Linked DNA regions of Pontibacter akesuensis. The protein of the gene in region 1 binds, or shares a complex with, the protein of each later gene. Links are inferred from orthologs where the notes say so. Each region holds a gene or a part of one and is shown on either strand. Other genes may lie near its edges. The genes, in order: pheT and pheS.

Region 1 (7,863 bases):
CTCCCGCCGCGGTTGCAGATATTGAGCACCTGGCTTCGGAAGCAATGTCCTTCGTTCAGCACCCACAGCTCATTCAGATCCAGCTGGTCGGCCGTTATCGCCTTTTGCTGTGCAAGCGGGTGTTTAGAGTTGATATAAGCCACAAAGGCCTCGTAAAACAGCGGCAGCTCCTTGATGGTCTTGTTTTCAAGCGGCGTTACCAGCAGCCCCACGTCCAGCAGCTCATGGTTTAGCTTTTCAACGATCTGGCTGGTCATCAGCTCCTGCACCACCACCCGTACGTGTGGGTTCTTCTCCAGGAAACCTGTAATGAACAGCGGAATCAGGTAAGGGGCCAGCGTAGGAATAACGCCGATGCGCAGCTCACCGCTTAGCTCCTGCTTCTGGTCCTGCACAATCTCCTGTATCTTCCGGCTCTCAGCCAGCACCACCCGCGCCTGCGCAATAATCTCGTGGCCTATCTCAGTGGGCCGTACCGGCACCCTACTTCGGTCAAAGAGCTGCACCCCCATCTCCTCTTCCAGCTTCTGGAGCTGCATGCTTAAGGTGGGCTGCGTGATGTGGCAATGTTCTGCGGCCGTGGCGAAATGGCGGTGCGTATCTACCGCCACCAGATATTCTAATTGAACAAGTGTCATGTATCATCTACTTAAATGCTGCTCAAATATACTTTATAAACTATAGCTATAAAAGTATACTATTAATTGCTTTGATAGATGAAAACTTTATACATAAGTATTGAGACAGAAATATCTTACACTAGTTTATCATCCTGAAAGGATCTTGTGGGCAAGCTCGGGAAGCACTAATTGCCTGCTTCTGCCGTTCGCCACCAAGATCCTTTCAGGATGACAATAAAAAATACATCTAGCTATTTATGTCCTCCTACTTACCAGTGATGATTCTAATTATCTGGAACGCTGCGGAAGCATCAGACATAAAAAAACCGCCTGCCACTCACGTAGCAGGCGGTTAACCTTATATAATATCAAGTAAAAGCTTATTTCGCGTAGCTAACAGCGCGCATCTCCCGGATTACCGTAATCTTGATCTGGCCCGGATACTGCATTTCCTTCTCGATCTTCTGCGAAATTTCATAGGAAAGCTGTGCTGCTTTTTCGTCCGTTACATTGTCGGCATCCACCATCACGCGCAACTCACGGCCCGCTTGGATAGCGTAGCACTGGTTAACGCCTTCAAACGAAACAGCGGTTTCTTCCAACTCCTTCAGGCGCTTGATGTACGACTCCATAATCTCGCGGCGGGCACCTGGTCTTGAGCCAGAGATGGCGTCGCAGGCCTGCACCAGCGGGGAAACCATGGCGGTCATTTCTACTTCATCGTGGTGAGCGCCGATGGCGTTGCACACATCCGGATGCTCTTTATACTTCTTGGCCAGTTCCATACCGATAATCGCGTGCGGAAGTTCCGGCTCGTCTGGCGTTACCTTGCCAATATCGTGCAGCAGGCCGGCGCGCTTCGCGTGCTTCACGTTCAGGCCAAGTTCGGCCGCCATCGTGGCGCAAAGGTTGGCCACTTCGCGTGAGTGCTGCAGCAGGTTCTGACCGTAAGACGAGCGGAAACGCATGCGGCCCACCATCTTGATCAGCTCTGGGTGCAGACCGTGAATACCCAGATCAATAGCCGTACGCTCACCGATCTCTACAATCTCTTCCTCTATGTTTTTGCGGGTCTTGGTCACCACCTCCTCAATGCGGGCCGGGTGAATACGACCATCGGCCACCAGGCGGTGCAACGACAGACGGGCAATTTCGCGGCGAACCGGGTCGAAGCCAGAGATAATAATCGCCTCCGGGGTATCATCCACAATGATTTCTACACCTGTAGCGGCTTCAAGGGCGCGGATGTTACGGCCTTCACGACCAATGATCTTGCCTTTAATGTCGTCGCTCTCGATGTTGAATACCGACACGCAGTTTTCAATAGCATGCTCTGCTGCTGTGCGCTGTATGGTTTCAATAACGATCTTCTTTGCCTCTTTGGTAGCCGTAAGCTTGGCCTGGGCCACAATATCTTTGATATGGGAGGAGGCATGCGACTGTGCTTCGCTTTTCAGGGCCTCCACCAGCTGCTCACGCGCTTCGGCGGCCGTTAAGCCAGCAATCTTCTCCAGCTGCCCTACGATCTCCTGGTGCTGCTGCTCTACCTCTTCTTTGCGCTTGTTCAGCTGCTCCTGCTGTGCACGCAGGTTGTCTTTTTCCTTATCGAACTGCGCCTGCAGGCCGTCTTTCTCTTTCTGCAGATCAGCTTCGAGGCGCTTGGCCTGCTCCATCTGCTTCTGCACCTGCTGCTCGCGCTGCTTTACCTTGGCTTCGTTCTGGATGATGATGTTCTTCTTCTTGTTCACATCGTCCTCGAACTCGGACTTCAGCTTCAGGTATTTCTCCTTCGCCTCCAGGATACGGTCTTTCTTGGTGCTTTCAGCCTCAATCTCGGCCTCACGAATGATGTTCTTGGCACGCTGACGCGCGTCTTCCTCCTGCTGCTTGTAGACCTTCTGCAGCAGCGAGCGCCCAATGAAAACGCCCACTGCGAGCGCCACCAGGGCTGTTAGTAAAATGTAAATGATATCTGGCATATAATACGCGTTTATGGTTTAAAACGCATAGCAAGTGCCTGCAAGAGACAAAGTGTGAGCTTGTTTTCCTTAACGAAGTATAAACCGGGGCCAGGGCGGCCGCCTGTTCTTATTTATTCACTGATGATAAGAGGTTTTCCAGAACCTGCAGGTGCTGATCCACTTTGGTCACGTCTGAGGCCTTTTCATCCTCCAGCTTCATCTTCTCCACCATGGTTTCAAACGCCACCATAGCCAGCAGATCCTGCTTTTCCTGTATCCCAAACTGATCCTTAAAAAAGCGCAGGCGCTCGTTCAGCACCTTGCCCACTGCCCTAATTCTTTCTTCTTCCTCTTCCTTCACCCGCATCGGATACTCGCGTTCCGCAATGCGAATCTTGATCGATAATTCACTCATCCGTTGCGTGGTTTATGGGTAAGCTTACCTGCCTTTCTGTGCTGCCGCCAGCCCTATTGGCCAGCTTTACGCGCTCATACTTAGTCTTGTAGGTAAGCGATACACTTATCAATTTCCCTAATGTATTCGTTTAGCTTAAGCTTTAACTCTGTCGAATTTGCAGTGTTTCCTGCTATCGTCTCTACAATTTTAACAATATTCTCCTGATTTTGAAAATTTTTTATCTGCTGGTCTTTTTCGTCCAGTTGCTCTTCGAGCAGCTTTACCTGCTCCTGCGCGCGCGCAAGCCGCTGTTGCACCTCGGTGTGGCGCTGGATTAATTTTCGCAGCTTATCTTCTATATGCTGGAGTTGCTGTAATTGCTTTTCTTTGGGCATAACACTATTTGCGGATAAAAGCTCCCAATTGTTTCTCGAATTGCTGCATCAGGCGGTTCATCGTGCTCTCGATCACCTTATCGGTTAGCGTCTGCTGCTTGTCCTGCAGGGTAAAGCTCAGGGCGTAGGCTTTCTTGCCCGCCTCTATCTTGTCGCCTTCGTACACATCGAACACGTTCACACTTTGTAGCAGCTTGCGCTCTACTTTAAAGGCCAGTTGCTTCAGCTGGTCAAAAGTCACGTTACGGTCCAGCACCAGCGACAGGTCGCGGCGCACCTCCGGGAACTTCGGCAGTTCCTCGGCTACTAATTTGTCTTTATACTTCTTCAGCAGGTAATCCCAGTTCAGTTCGGCGTACCACACTTGCTCTTTCACTTCCATAAAACGGGTAACGCCGGCATCCAGCACGCCCAGTTCGGCCACTACCGTTCCGTTCTTCACGTAGGCGATGCCCTGGCGCATGTAGCTGTTCTCCTGCAGCGGCTGTACTTCAAAATCGCCAGCGTTTAATTTTCGCAGTACGTTCTGCACCACGCCCGCCATATCGTGGAAGGCAGATTTTATACTTGGCTGCTTCCAGCTTTCGGCCGTTGTGTTGCCGGCCATGTATAGCGACAGCCTGCGGCTTTCTTTGTAGTCGCCCTCCCGCTGCTCGTATACTTTGCCCAGCTCAAACAGCTTCAGTTCGCGCTGGCGGCGGTTGATGTTGCGGCGCAGCACCTCCAGGCCAGAGAACACCATGCTTTTGCGCAGCACGTCCAGGTCCTCAGAGTTGTAGTTCACCACCTTCACCAAGCCTGCCATTTCAGCCTCGCCTGCTGGCTCGTAATAGTTGGAGTTGGTGATAGAGTTGGTGATGATCTCATGAAAGCCGTTGTCGGCGATGTAGTTCGAGATCGCCTCCACCACATTCTCAGCGTACGGCTTCGGAAACTTGGCCAGGTAGGTGGTGGCCAGGTTCTCGTCCATCTGTATGTTGTTGAAGCCGTAGATGCGCAGGATTTCCTCCACCACATCGGCCTCACGCGTCACATCCACTTTGAACGGCGGCACTGACAGCGTCAGGTGCGTTTCAGTTTCGTGCGTCACCTGGATACCCAGGTCCTCCAATATGGTTTTGATGCGCTCTGTGCCGATGTGCTGCCCGATAAGCATGTGCGTGCGCTCGATGCTAAGGCGTATCTCGCGGTTTTCGATTGCCTCCGGGTATACATCCACAATCTCAGAGCTCACCTCACCACCGGCTACTTCCTGCACCAGCAGCGCAGCGCGCTTTAGAGCAAGTATAACCATGTTCGGGTCGGTGCCACGCTCAAAACGGAATGAGGCATCGGTCTTCAGGCCGTGATTCATGCCGGTGCGGCGCACCCAATCCGGTGAGAAATAAGCACTTTCGATGAAGATGCTGTTGGTTTCTTCTGTCACACCGGAGTCCTCACCACCGAACACGCCCCCAATGGCCATCGGCTCCTCCGCGTTGCAGATCATCAGGTCATTCGCACCTAACTTGCGCTCCACGCCGTCCAGTGTTTTGAAAGTAGTACCTTCCTCCACCGTTTTCACCACGATCTTTTTGCCTGTAATCTTATCCGCATCAAAGGCGTGCAGGGGCTGGCCCAGTTCGTGCAGCACGTAGTTGGTCACGTCCACCACGTTGTTGATCGGCGACAGGCCAATGGCGCGCAGGCGCTTCTGCATCCATTCCGGTGAAGGGCCCACTTTCAAACCAGTGATAGTAACACCAGCGTAGCGCGGGCAGGCTTCCGTATTCTGTACTTCCACCGCAATGGAGCGGGAGGTGTTGTTTACTTTAAAATCGCCCACTTTTGGCAGCTGCGCGCTTTCATCGAGCAGGGCCTGCAGGTCGCGGGCCACACCAAAGTGCGAAGCGGCATCGGCTCTGTTAGGTGTCAAACCAATTTCAAATACTTTATCAGAGCCTAAACCAAAGAACTTTGCGGCAGGCGTGCCATTCGGCAGATCCGTATCCAGCACCATAATGCCGGCATGCGAGGCGCCGATTCCGATTTCATCCTCGGCACAGATCATTCCCTCTGATGCCGCACCGCGAATTTTCGACTTCTTTATTTTGAAAGGCTCTCCCTCGCTTGGGTAAAGCGTGCTGTTCACGGTGGCAACCACCACGCGCTGCCCTGCAGCCACGTTTGGCGCACCACACACGATCTGGCTTGGCTCATCCGCACCGATATCTACTGTGGTGATGTTCAGGCGGTCGGCGTCCGGGTGGCGCTCGCAGGTCAGTACCTCGCCCAGCACAATGCCCTCCAGGCCGCCCTGCACCAGATCGAAGGTATGAATGCCCTCCACCTCTAAGCCGGAACCGGTTAGCAGTACGCCTATTTCTTCAGCAGTTTTATCAGTAGGTATAAGTTGTTTCAGCCAGTCGAATGAAATCAGCATGATATTGTGTTTGATAGTTCTCCTGGTTTCCATTCCGAAAACCAATCTTTTCCAAAATTAAGGATAATATCTAAAAGGAGACATAGTCTCCTTCAATTAGGAATTATGAATTCAGAATTAGGAATGGTTCTGCTCCTTTGCCGATCCACTCCTGAGTCTAGCATCTAAAATCTAGCCCTTGCAACCTTACTCCGGCTTCTCGTACGTCTTCTCTCCTGCCGCAATGGCCACTGCTAAGCGATTGTCTTTGGGCGGCACCGGGCACACGTAATCGGGATCATAGGCGCAGAAGGGACTGTAGGCGCGGTTAAAATCGAGCCGAACGGTCTTCGCGCCCTCCTCATACGGCACATCCAAAAAACGCCCGCCGCCATAGGTCTCGAAGCCGTTGGTTTTATCGGTGAACGGCACGAAGAGCTGGTCTTTCTCGCCGCTAAGCTTTTTGTACAGCGTCAGCTTCAGCGGTTCGCCCTTGAGCTCGAAGGCGGCTATCCCGTAGCGCAGGTACGGCTCGTAGCTCCCGTTGGTCAGAGGCATGAGCAGGGTGTCCTGCTGCGGCAGCTCCTCCACTTTGGCCTGCACCCTGTACTCCAGGTCTGGCTCGTAGTACACCAGGTTCTTGAAGGCACGGCGTCCGGCATCGTCAAAAGGACTGTTAGCGCGTGTCCGGAAAGACAGGTCCTTGTCCTCCCGCTCCTTCAGCAGCGGCTTAATGTAGTTATCGTCGTTGAAGAGCGCATCCTTCATGAAATAGAAAAGCACCAGCGCTATGCCGGCAAAGATGATTAGTTTCAGCGGTCTCTGCATAAAACTCAGGTTCTGTTGTTTCTGCAAAGGTCGGAAATTTTGGGACGCAAAGTATAGAATGCCTATTTCTGTTTATGCTGGCTTTAGGACTTTATGCCTGGTTTGCGTAACTAGGCAGGCTATTCCATTTCGCAGCCGATCAGGAAGTAAGAGCGCTGCGGTTTCTGACGCCTCACAAATCAGCCACCATCCATTTAGATACAGATGACGACATTTCCTGTGATTGATTCAACACTCTCTGCCATGCACCTGTCCTTGTGGGTGGCAGAAAGGTATTCACTCGGCGCGGATACCGCCTGCAGGCTATTCAGAACCAACATGAACCACACCTACCTGGTGACTGCAGCAGGCAAGCAGTTTGTTCTGAGGGTTTACAGCTACAACAAACGCACGGCAACTGAAATAGCAGAGGAAATAAGGCTGTTGAACATGCTCAAAGAAAGCAACATAGGTGTTTCGTACCCACTTCCAGCCAAAGACGGCACGTATGTGCAGCACATCAATGCCCCTGAAGGAGAGAGGCATGCCGTGCTTTTCTCATTTGGCGAGGGAGGGAAAGTACGTCACCTTACAGCGGAACTTAGTCATGCCATAGGCGCCATGATGGCAAAAATCCACCAGCGAACAGCTAGTGAAAACATCAACCGAACAACCTATAACACGCATACTCTAGCCGAACTGCCTTACCAACGCATAAAGGCTTTTTTTCCTGAATCGTTAGCGGAAATGGAATTTGTTAAGGCATCAGGCGCACTGCTAAACACAGTTTTTGACAAGGCTACCGCAGCAAGCTTACGATCCGGCATTGTGCACCTGGATATCTGGTATGACAACATGACCATAACCGATGATGGTAAAATTACCTTATTTGACTTTGACAATGCCGGTAACGGCTGGTTTGTGTTGGATATAGGCTACTACTGCATGCAACTGTTTTACGTGGAGCAGGACAAAACTGCCTACGAAAAGAAGCGAAGGAGCTTTCTGGAAGGCTACCAAAGCATCGCTCCTGTTCCAGACGAAGAGTTAAAGCTGATTCCGTATGCAGGGCTAGCCATCTGGATCTACTACCTCGGTATTCAAGCCGAAAGATTCGACAATTTCTCAAACATGTTCTTCACTGAGAACTACCTGAAAATGTACCTGGGCAAAGTAAAGGAATGGCTGAAGTATCATAACATTGAAGTATAAACTGCTAACAGTAGCTGCTTAAAGCAGTACCTCCCAAGGTATGTCCCCCTTCTGCGTTTGCTGTTCTACT
Region 2 (7,745 bases), 540 kb from region 1 along the record:
TTCCGTTTTTGAGCAGCGCTATGTGGCTGTCTTTTTCCAGGGGTTCGATGCGGGTGAGTTGGGTGAGGGGGATGATGTAGGAGCGGTGCACGCGCACGAACTGCTTCGGGTCCAGCACGCGCTCATAGTAGCTCATGGTTTTCTTTTTGAGGAAGAGGCCGCTGTTGGTGTGCACCTTCACGTAGTCATCGTAGGCCTCCAGGTACAGCACGTCATGCACCGGGATGATGCGGATGTCGTTGGCGGCCTTTACCACGATGCGCTGCTGCTCCTCGGGCTGCTTGGCCGGCACTTCGTTCAAGTCTGTGACTTTGGTAGCGGCGGCATTTATACTTCGCTTCTCCAGCCACTTCTTCAGGGCGGCATCAAAACGCTCCTGGCTGAATGGTTTGAGCAGGTAGTCTACGGCGTTGGCCTCAAAGGCCTTTAGCGCATATTCATCAAAGGCGGTGGTGAAGATGACGCCCGGCGCCTGCTCCACCAGTTCCAGCATTTCAAAGCCGTTTATTTTGGGCATCTGGATATCGAGGAAAATCAGGTCGGGCTGGTGCTGCATAATGGCTTTCACACCGGCAAAACCGTCGCCGCATTCCTGCACCACCTCTATTTCGGTATGGCGCTGCAGGTACTCGGCCACGATGCTGCGGGCCAGGGGCTCATCGTCAATTATTAAACACTTCATCATAGTTTCTGTGGGATTTTAATGCGCGTGATAAACTGGTTTTCCTGCTGCTGGGTCTGCAGCAGGTCGTGGCGGGCGTAGAGCAAGTATAGGCGGCGCTGCACCGAGCTAAGGCCGAAGCCAGTGCCGTGCTGCGGTTGCGCGGTGGCGGGGTCGTAAGGGTTTTGTACCTGCAGTTGCAGGTGGTGATCATGGGCAATTGCCTTTATACTTATTACAGTATCGCCGATGGTATCGTAGAGGCCGAACTTAATCGCGTTCTCCACCACGGGCTGTAGTAAAAGGGCTGGCAGGCGCATGTGCATGGCTTCACCCTGCACCTCAATGGCAGCTTGTAAGCGATGCCCGAAGCGCACTTTTTCAATTTCCAAGTATAGCTCCAGGTGCTCCAGCTCATCAGCCAGACTTACCTGCTGCTGGTCGTCATTGCGCAGGGTGCCGCGCAGAAAGTCGGAGAGCTGCATGATCATTTTGCGCGCCTGCTCAGGCCTTGCCCCCACCAGCGCCGAAATGGAGTTGAGGCTGTTGAAGAGAAAGTGTGGCTGCAGTTGCTGGCGCAAGGAATGCAGCTCCGCCTCGCGCACCATTTTCTCGGTAGCCGCCTTCCGCGCCTCGTCCTGCTGCCATTCGCGGGTGTAAAACCACATCCAGTTCAGCAACAGCACCAACAGCACCATCAGCCAGCCAAACACCACCCGCACCGGCAGTGTGGCCTCCACAAACGCCAGGTATACTTCATCCGCCGGGAACAGCCTGCTAACAATAAAATCAAACAGCAGCATACTGATACCGGCCAACCCCAGGCTCCAGCCAAACAGGTAAGCCAATTGCCGCATACTGGGCTGGTAGTAGCGCAGGCCCGTGCCCATGGCGTAGCCCCCACCAACCAGAAGCGCATTGGTGAGCAGCGCATCGGTCAGGGCTGTGCGCCACGGCACCTCCACCGACCACAGCAGCGCCGTTTGCACGGCCACCCAAAGCAAGGTCCAACCCAGGTAAAGAAGTATGATGCGGAACGGATACATGCACGCAGCGGGTTAGTAGCTCTTGATTTGCAATCCGCCAAACAGCGTGGTGCCTTTTATAATGAGCACCTTGCTGGGGTCGTAGCCGCTGGAAAGTATGGGCCGCTTGTCGTCGATGCCGCCAAGTATGGCCACCATCTCTGATTTCACTTCCCAATGCGGCGGAATAATGAGCGTGGTACCCCCGAATATCTGCGTGGCTTCCAATACCACAGGGCGCTGTATATCGGCCTGGGTCAGGTTCAGCTCGGTTCCTCCGAACACACTCACCACTTCGCCACCCATGAAATTCTTGGAGATAATGTTCTTTTTGATGCCGCCAAGTATGGCCGTTACGTCCACCACTTCCTCTGAAGAGTTATTGCCTCTGTCTGAAGTATGGCCTGTGCTGAAGCTGCTGCTAGACATTGGCCCTGGAGCTGCTCCTGCTGCTCCTGCCGCACCTGACGCTACCGGCTCCCTCTTCTGCCTGAAACGCCGGGGATAGTCCCGACGGGGCTTTAGCATCACCCACAACCCTACACCAATCAGCATGATCGGCCAGAAGTACACGTGCACGTCAAACCCCTCCAGCAAGTCATCCAGCAGGAAAATAGAGCCGATCAGCACCAGCACGATCCAGCCGGGCTTCTGGAAATTGTGCCGGAAACCCAGGAACAGACCCAGCACAATCAGCAGCATCTCCCAGGAGAACACCCAGTAAGGCAGGAAAAAAATATTGAGCTTTGCCACAAGTAGCACCACGCCGACTGCCACCAGAAGCAGGCCGGCCAGTACTTTCCCGCTGTTGCCCCGGCGCGGGCTATCCCAGTTGCCACCGTAGTTGCTGTTTGGGGTTTGATCTTGATTTTCCATAGTTGTTTTGATTAAGTTTATGCCCAAATGTACTGTAGCGAAGCCCGCTAGTCTATAAGAGATAGGCGAGCTTGGGAGAGAAGTCGGTAAGCTGCAGGTTTGCGTCGGTAAACTACAAAGTATACAGGGATTGCGCAATTTACCAATGGCGCTATGTGCTGGTGAAGAGGGACGTGTAGGTATGGCTATGGTAGTGAAAGTTTTTTTAGCCACTATTTATCCAAGGCCCTAATTAAGGATAGAAAAACAGCCTTGTTAGCAAAAGCAGTAGTTACATAGCTTCTGCCAAGTCCCCCTTTGAAGGGGGCAGGGGGATGTTTATACTCCTGCTGACGTTATATCAATTTTTACGCTGACCACTTCTCCCACTCCCCATTTGTCATCCTGAAAGGATTTTTGTGGATGGGGGCTTAAGCCTTTACAACAAAGCTCATACTTCAGCGAAGCCTACAGCGGGACCCACCCCTGCCCCTCCGAGGAGGGGAATCAGGTACTTCAGGAAAAGTCGCTTTTGATGAGAATCGGGGCTCCAAATAACAGCTGGAAGTCCTACGCAGCGAGGCGAAAAAAACCGTTGTGCAACGGAAAGCACAGAAACGTTGGAGAGTAAAAGTTTGGGAACGATTCGGACAGGCCGCGACCTGTCTCTACAGGATTGGCATCACATCTTCCCATACTCCCTCCTCCTATTTTGCGTACCAATTGAGAATTCCTTAAATAGGCTCAGAACGCGCCAATTTATTATCTTTGCAAATTATGGTGGAGAACATACAACACGTAGCACAAGAGATTGAAGCAGCACCGCTGACCAACGCTGCCGAGCTGGAGCAATTCCGCATTGCCTATATCGGCCGCAAAGGCCGAATTGCAGATTTGTTTGATAACCTGAAGCAAGTGGCGCCGGAGCAGCGCCGCGAGGTTGGCCAGCAGCTGAATACGCTGAAGAACCGGGCCCAGGAGCGCTTCGACCAGGCGCAGGAGCAGCTGGCTAATTCTAACGATACAGCAGGAGACACAGGGTTTGATTTTACACTGCCAACTATACCAAATACGCTCGGCACACGCCACCCGCTTTCGCTCGTGCGCCAGGAGATTGTGCGCATCTTTGAGCGCATCGGTTTCAATGTAGCGGAGGGTCCTGAGATGGAGGACGACTGGCACAACTTCTCTGCCCTTAACTTCCCGGAGAACCACCCAGCCCGCGAGATGCAGGATACCTTCTTTTTAAGCGAGGACAAGGAGCGGTTGCTTCGCACTCATACTTCCACGGTGCAGGTGCGTTTGATGGAAAACAACCAGCCACCGCTGCGCAGCATTATGCCGGGCCGCGTGTACCGCAACGAGGCTATTTCGGCGCGCGCGCACATGGTGTTTCACCAGGTAGAGGGCCTGTACGTGAACAAGGGCGTGAGCTTTAAGGACCTGAAGGAAACACTCTATTACTTTGCCAAGGAGATGTTCGGGCAGGACACACAGATCCGTTTCCGTCCGTCTTTCTTCCCCTTCACCGAGCCAAGCGCCGAAATTGACATTACCTGCTTTATCTGCAAGGGCGAGGGCTGTAACATCTGCAAAGGCAGCGGCTGGGTAGAGATTGGCGGCTCCGGTATGGTAGACCCTGCCGTGCTCCAAAGCTCCGGCATCGACCCGGAAGTATACTCTGGCTTCGCCTTCGGAATGGGCATTGAGCGCATCACCATGTTGAAGTACCAGATAAAGGACCTACGCCTCTTCACCGAAAACGATGTGCGTTTCCTGCGCCAGTTTGAAGGGGTAATTTAGAAATTCTGAAAAATTGAATAAATGAAGGAGTGAATGTTTTGCCGTACAAGTATAGCAAGGCATTCACTTTTCCTTTTAAACATACTTAAGCTATGACCTTAGAAGAGATTAAAACAATAGGTGTGGTGGGTGCCGGCACTATGGGCCAGGGAATTGCTCAGATCTGCGCGCAGGCAGGCTTTAAAACCATCCTGTTCGACATCAACGCACAGGTACTGGAGAAGGCACAGCAAATTATTACTAACAACCTGGATAAAGGCATAGCGCGCGGCAAATTAACCGAGGTTGAAAAACAAGCCGCACTGGGTAATCTCTCCTTTACCGGCGATACGCTGCAGTTGAATTGTGATGTGATCATTGAGGCAGTGGTGGAGCGCCTGGAGGTGAAGCAGGACATATTTAAAGAGCTTGCCAGCATCAACAAACCTGAAACTATACTTGCCTCCAACACCTCCTCTATCCCGATCACGCAGATTGCCTCCGCCGTTCCGAACCCGGAGCGCGTAGTGGGCATGCACTTCTTTAACCCGGCGCATATTATGAAGCTGGTAGAGGTAATATCTGGTGCTGCCACTGCTCCTGCTGTTGCCCAAACAGTAAAGGCCCTGGCCGAAAAGCTGGGTAAAACAGCTGTGATGGCGAAAGACTCTCCGGGCTTTATCGTGAACCGCGTGGCGCGCCATTTTTACGTAGAGGGGCTGAAACTGCTGGAGGAAGGCGTGGCCGATGTAGAAACCATCGATAAACTGATGCAAGCCAGCGGCTTTAAAATGGGACCGTTTGAACTCATGGACCTGATTGGTGTTGATACGAATTATGCCGTTACATCTTCCATGTTCGAGGCCTTTCATTATGACGCTAAATTCAGACCAAGCCGCATACAGCAGCAAAAAGTGGACGCAGGGCACCACGGCCGCAAGTCAGGCAAAGGTTTTTATACGTATGACAAGTAAGCACTGGCCGCTGCTGCTTGCTTTGCTGGCTATACTTGCCAGCGCGTGCAAAGACAGCAGTAACAGCCCCATCATACCCAACGTGCCGGTAAACGCTCAGCTCGCCGTGAACAGCCAACTGTACCCGGAGCTGCGCCAGGACGGGGGCTTCGCTTACTTGCCGGAGGGCTATAAAGGAATTATCGTGATCCGGCAAAATGCCAATTACTACACCGCCTTTGAGCGTGCCTGCCCCTTCGACCCAACCAACGACTGCGAAGTAGAAATGGACCCGTCGCGCCTGTTTCTCACTGACCCCTGCTGCGGCTCCCAGTTCAACCTGCAGGGGGGCGTAATCGGCGGACCGGCCATTCAGGGGCTACGGCAGTACAAAACATCGCTCGTAGGCGCCACGCTGTACATTACCAACTAATATTTTTTAGTTGATTTCCAGCAAATTAGCCTTTTTTGCGATATTTTTTCAGGACATGACTTGCGTCCTAAACTTAACTGCCGTAATATTGCATCATCAAACGGCGGATATCGCCAATGATATAACCAAATTCCTCCTTAGCTCAGTTGGTTAGAGCACATGACTGTTAATCATGGGGTCCCTGGTTCGAGCCCAGGAGGGGGAGCAAAAAGCCACTCAAGAATGAGTGGCTTTTTTATTATACGCCTGCACTAGTCGCGATATTCCCCTTTTCCCTCCCCACAATTTCCCTTTTCAGTTAACCTTTTTGCTACCTATACAGTAACAGTAACATGGCAATATCATCATATTTCGCCTTGGCTATACTTCTGTTGCCGTGTACGTTTTAAGCCATTGGCATAACTAAAAGATAAAACTATGAAGAATATAAGACTTTTCGTGATGACCCTCCTCGTGCTGCTCACCTTTACCATGAGTAGCTGTGAACTGGTAGGCGATATTTTTGAAGCAGGCATGTGGGTGATGCTCATCATCATTGTGCTGGTGGTGGTGCTGATCGGCTGGCTGGTTCGAAAGTTCAGGAGATAATTATCCAGAAATAAAAAGAAGAGGGGCTCTGCAGTAGAGCCCCTCTTCTTTTTATCTATACTTTACTGCGCTTACCTGGAGCGCTTGGGCATAGTGCCCAGAATATAATCCCAGAGCGGCGACGATACGCCATAGGCAGCCTCGGGGTCTTTGTAGTGGTGAATGCTGTGGTGAATCCAGAGCTGCTTCAGGAAGTTTCTTGGCGGTGGGTACGCATGCACAATGTAATGCACAAACAGGTACATGGCATAGCCAAACAAAATACCGGCCACTACGCCAAATACAAACGTGCCGAATATCACCTTAAAGATAAAGAAGAAGGCCGATGCGTAAAGTATACTTACCACAGGCGGCATAGCCAGGCGCTTCTTGTCTTTCGGATACTCGTGGTGGTTGCCATGGAACAGGTACTGCAGGCGGGCCTTCAGCGGCGTATCGGTGTCCATGTGGAACAGGTAACGGTGCGCCAGGTACTCCAGCAGGGTAAAGATCAGCCAGCCGATAAAGAAAAACCCAATGGCCTCCAGAATGTTGATGAAGCTGTGCGTAATGCCATAGTAAAGCATTCCCACGGCAATAGTCAGAAAGATAGAGATGGGTAGGGCAATGTGCGTCCTGGTGAGCTTTTCCAGAAATGGGTTCTTAAAGAGCCGCGCACTTCCTTTGTGATTAGGTTTCATAGTAGAGATTTGCTATATGCTGTAACGCTGCAAAAATACGTAATTTTTCAGAGGAAGCCAGTTTAGATGCTTCACTGTTATAACGTATAACGCGTACAACCGCTATAGGTTGAGCCACTTTTTGATGCTTTGCACCCTTTGTTCACTGGCGGACAATGTATAGCTGGCGCGCTCATAGAACTGCTTCCGGTGCGCGATTGTTTCAGCCAGGTAAGAAATAAGTTCAGCCCTGCTTTTGCCAGCCAGCAGCGGCCGCTGCTCCTGTCCCTGGGTAATCAACCTGTTAGCCAGCACCTCCACCGGCACATCGAGGAACACACTTTGGCCGTGGTGGTTGATAAACCCTATGTTATCGAAGAAGCACGGTGCGCCGCCACCGGTAGCGATTACCGCCTGCCCGTGGTTTTCCACCAGCTCCTCCAGCGCCTGCCGTTCCAGCTCCCTGAAACGGGCCTCGCCCCCCTCGGCAAAGAGCTGTGCTATACTTCGCCCCTGCTGTGCCACGATGTACGCGTCAAGATCAACGAAGGCATAGCCGATCTCCTGAGCCAGTTGCCGCCCCAAGGTGGTTTTGCCACTCCCCATCATACCGATCAAAAAGATGAACATCTTTTTCAATTATGAATTAAGAATTAGAAATTATGAATGACATTTAATGTATCTAGTATGATTGTTTGAAGTGTAAAGTATGAACAGTAGCAAGTATGGATAACTTGAAAAGGACTATCCTCTAAAGAAGCAGAGATTACCATCTATTGAAACACCATT

What was found.
Region 2: the proteins of pheT (region 1) and pheS are in contact, whole or in part, in a crystal structure (PDB 6P24), measured with the Escherichia coli proteins. The link is inferred for Pontibacter akesuensis from one-to-one orthologs.

What each region holds. Positions count from the first base shown.
Region 1 is NZ_CP014766.1:1,159,697-1,167,559, forward strand. What follows is about bases 3,087-6,156. They hold pheT (phenylalanine--tRNA ligase subunit beta), read right to left. Parts: upstream 5,796-6,156; coding sequence 3,378-5,795; downstream 3,087-3,377. Other genes in these bases: A0W33_RS04805 (hypothetical protein), read right to left, coding at 3,087-3,373; A0W33_RS04815 (DUF1684 domain-containing protein), read right to left, coding at 5,982-6,156. In the rest of the region: A0W33_RS04790 (hydrogen peroxide-inducible genes activator), read right to left, coding at 1-638; rny (ribonuclease Y), read right to left, coding at 1,001-2,599; A0W33_RS04800 (cell division protein ZapA), read right to left, coding at 2,709-2,996; more of A0W33_RS04805, read right to left, coding at 3,077-3,086; more of A0W33_RS04815, read right to left, coding at 6,157-6,602; A0W33_RS04820 (phosphotransferase), read left to right, coding at 6,807-7,793.
Region 2 is NZ_CP014766.1:1,700,638-1,708,382, forward strand. What follows is about bases 2,380-5,331. They hold pheS (phenylalanine--tRNA ligase subunit alpha), read left to right. Parts: upstream 2,380-3,318; coding sequence 3,319-4,344; downstream 4,345-5,331. Other genes in these bases: A0W33_RS07170 (LiaF transmembrane domain-containing protein), read right to left, coding at 2,380-2,562; A0W33_RS07180 (3-hydroxyacyl-CoA dehydrogenase family protein), read left to right, coding at 4,437-5,297; A0W33_RS07185 (hypothetical protein), read left to right, coding at 5,287-5,331. Also shown: A0W33_RS07160 (LytR/AlgR family response regulator transcription factor), read right to left, coding at 1-685; A0W33_RS07165 (sensor histidine kinase), read right to left, coding at 682-1,707; more of A0W33_RS07170, read right to left, coding at 1,720-2,379; more of A0W33_RS07185, read left to right, coding at 5,332-5,709; A0W33_RS21080 (hypothetical protein), read left to right, coding at 6,127-6,297; A0W33_RS07195 (sterol desaturase family protein), read right to left, coding at 6,369-6,977; A0W33_RS07200 (shikimate kinase), read right to left, coding at 7,080-7,586.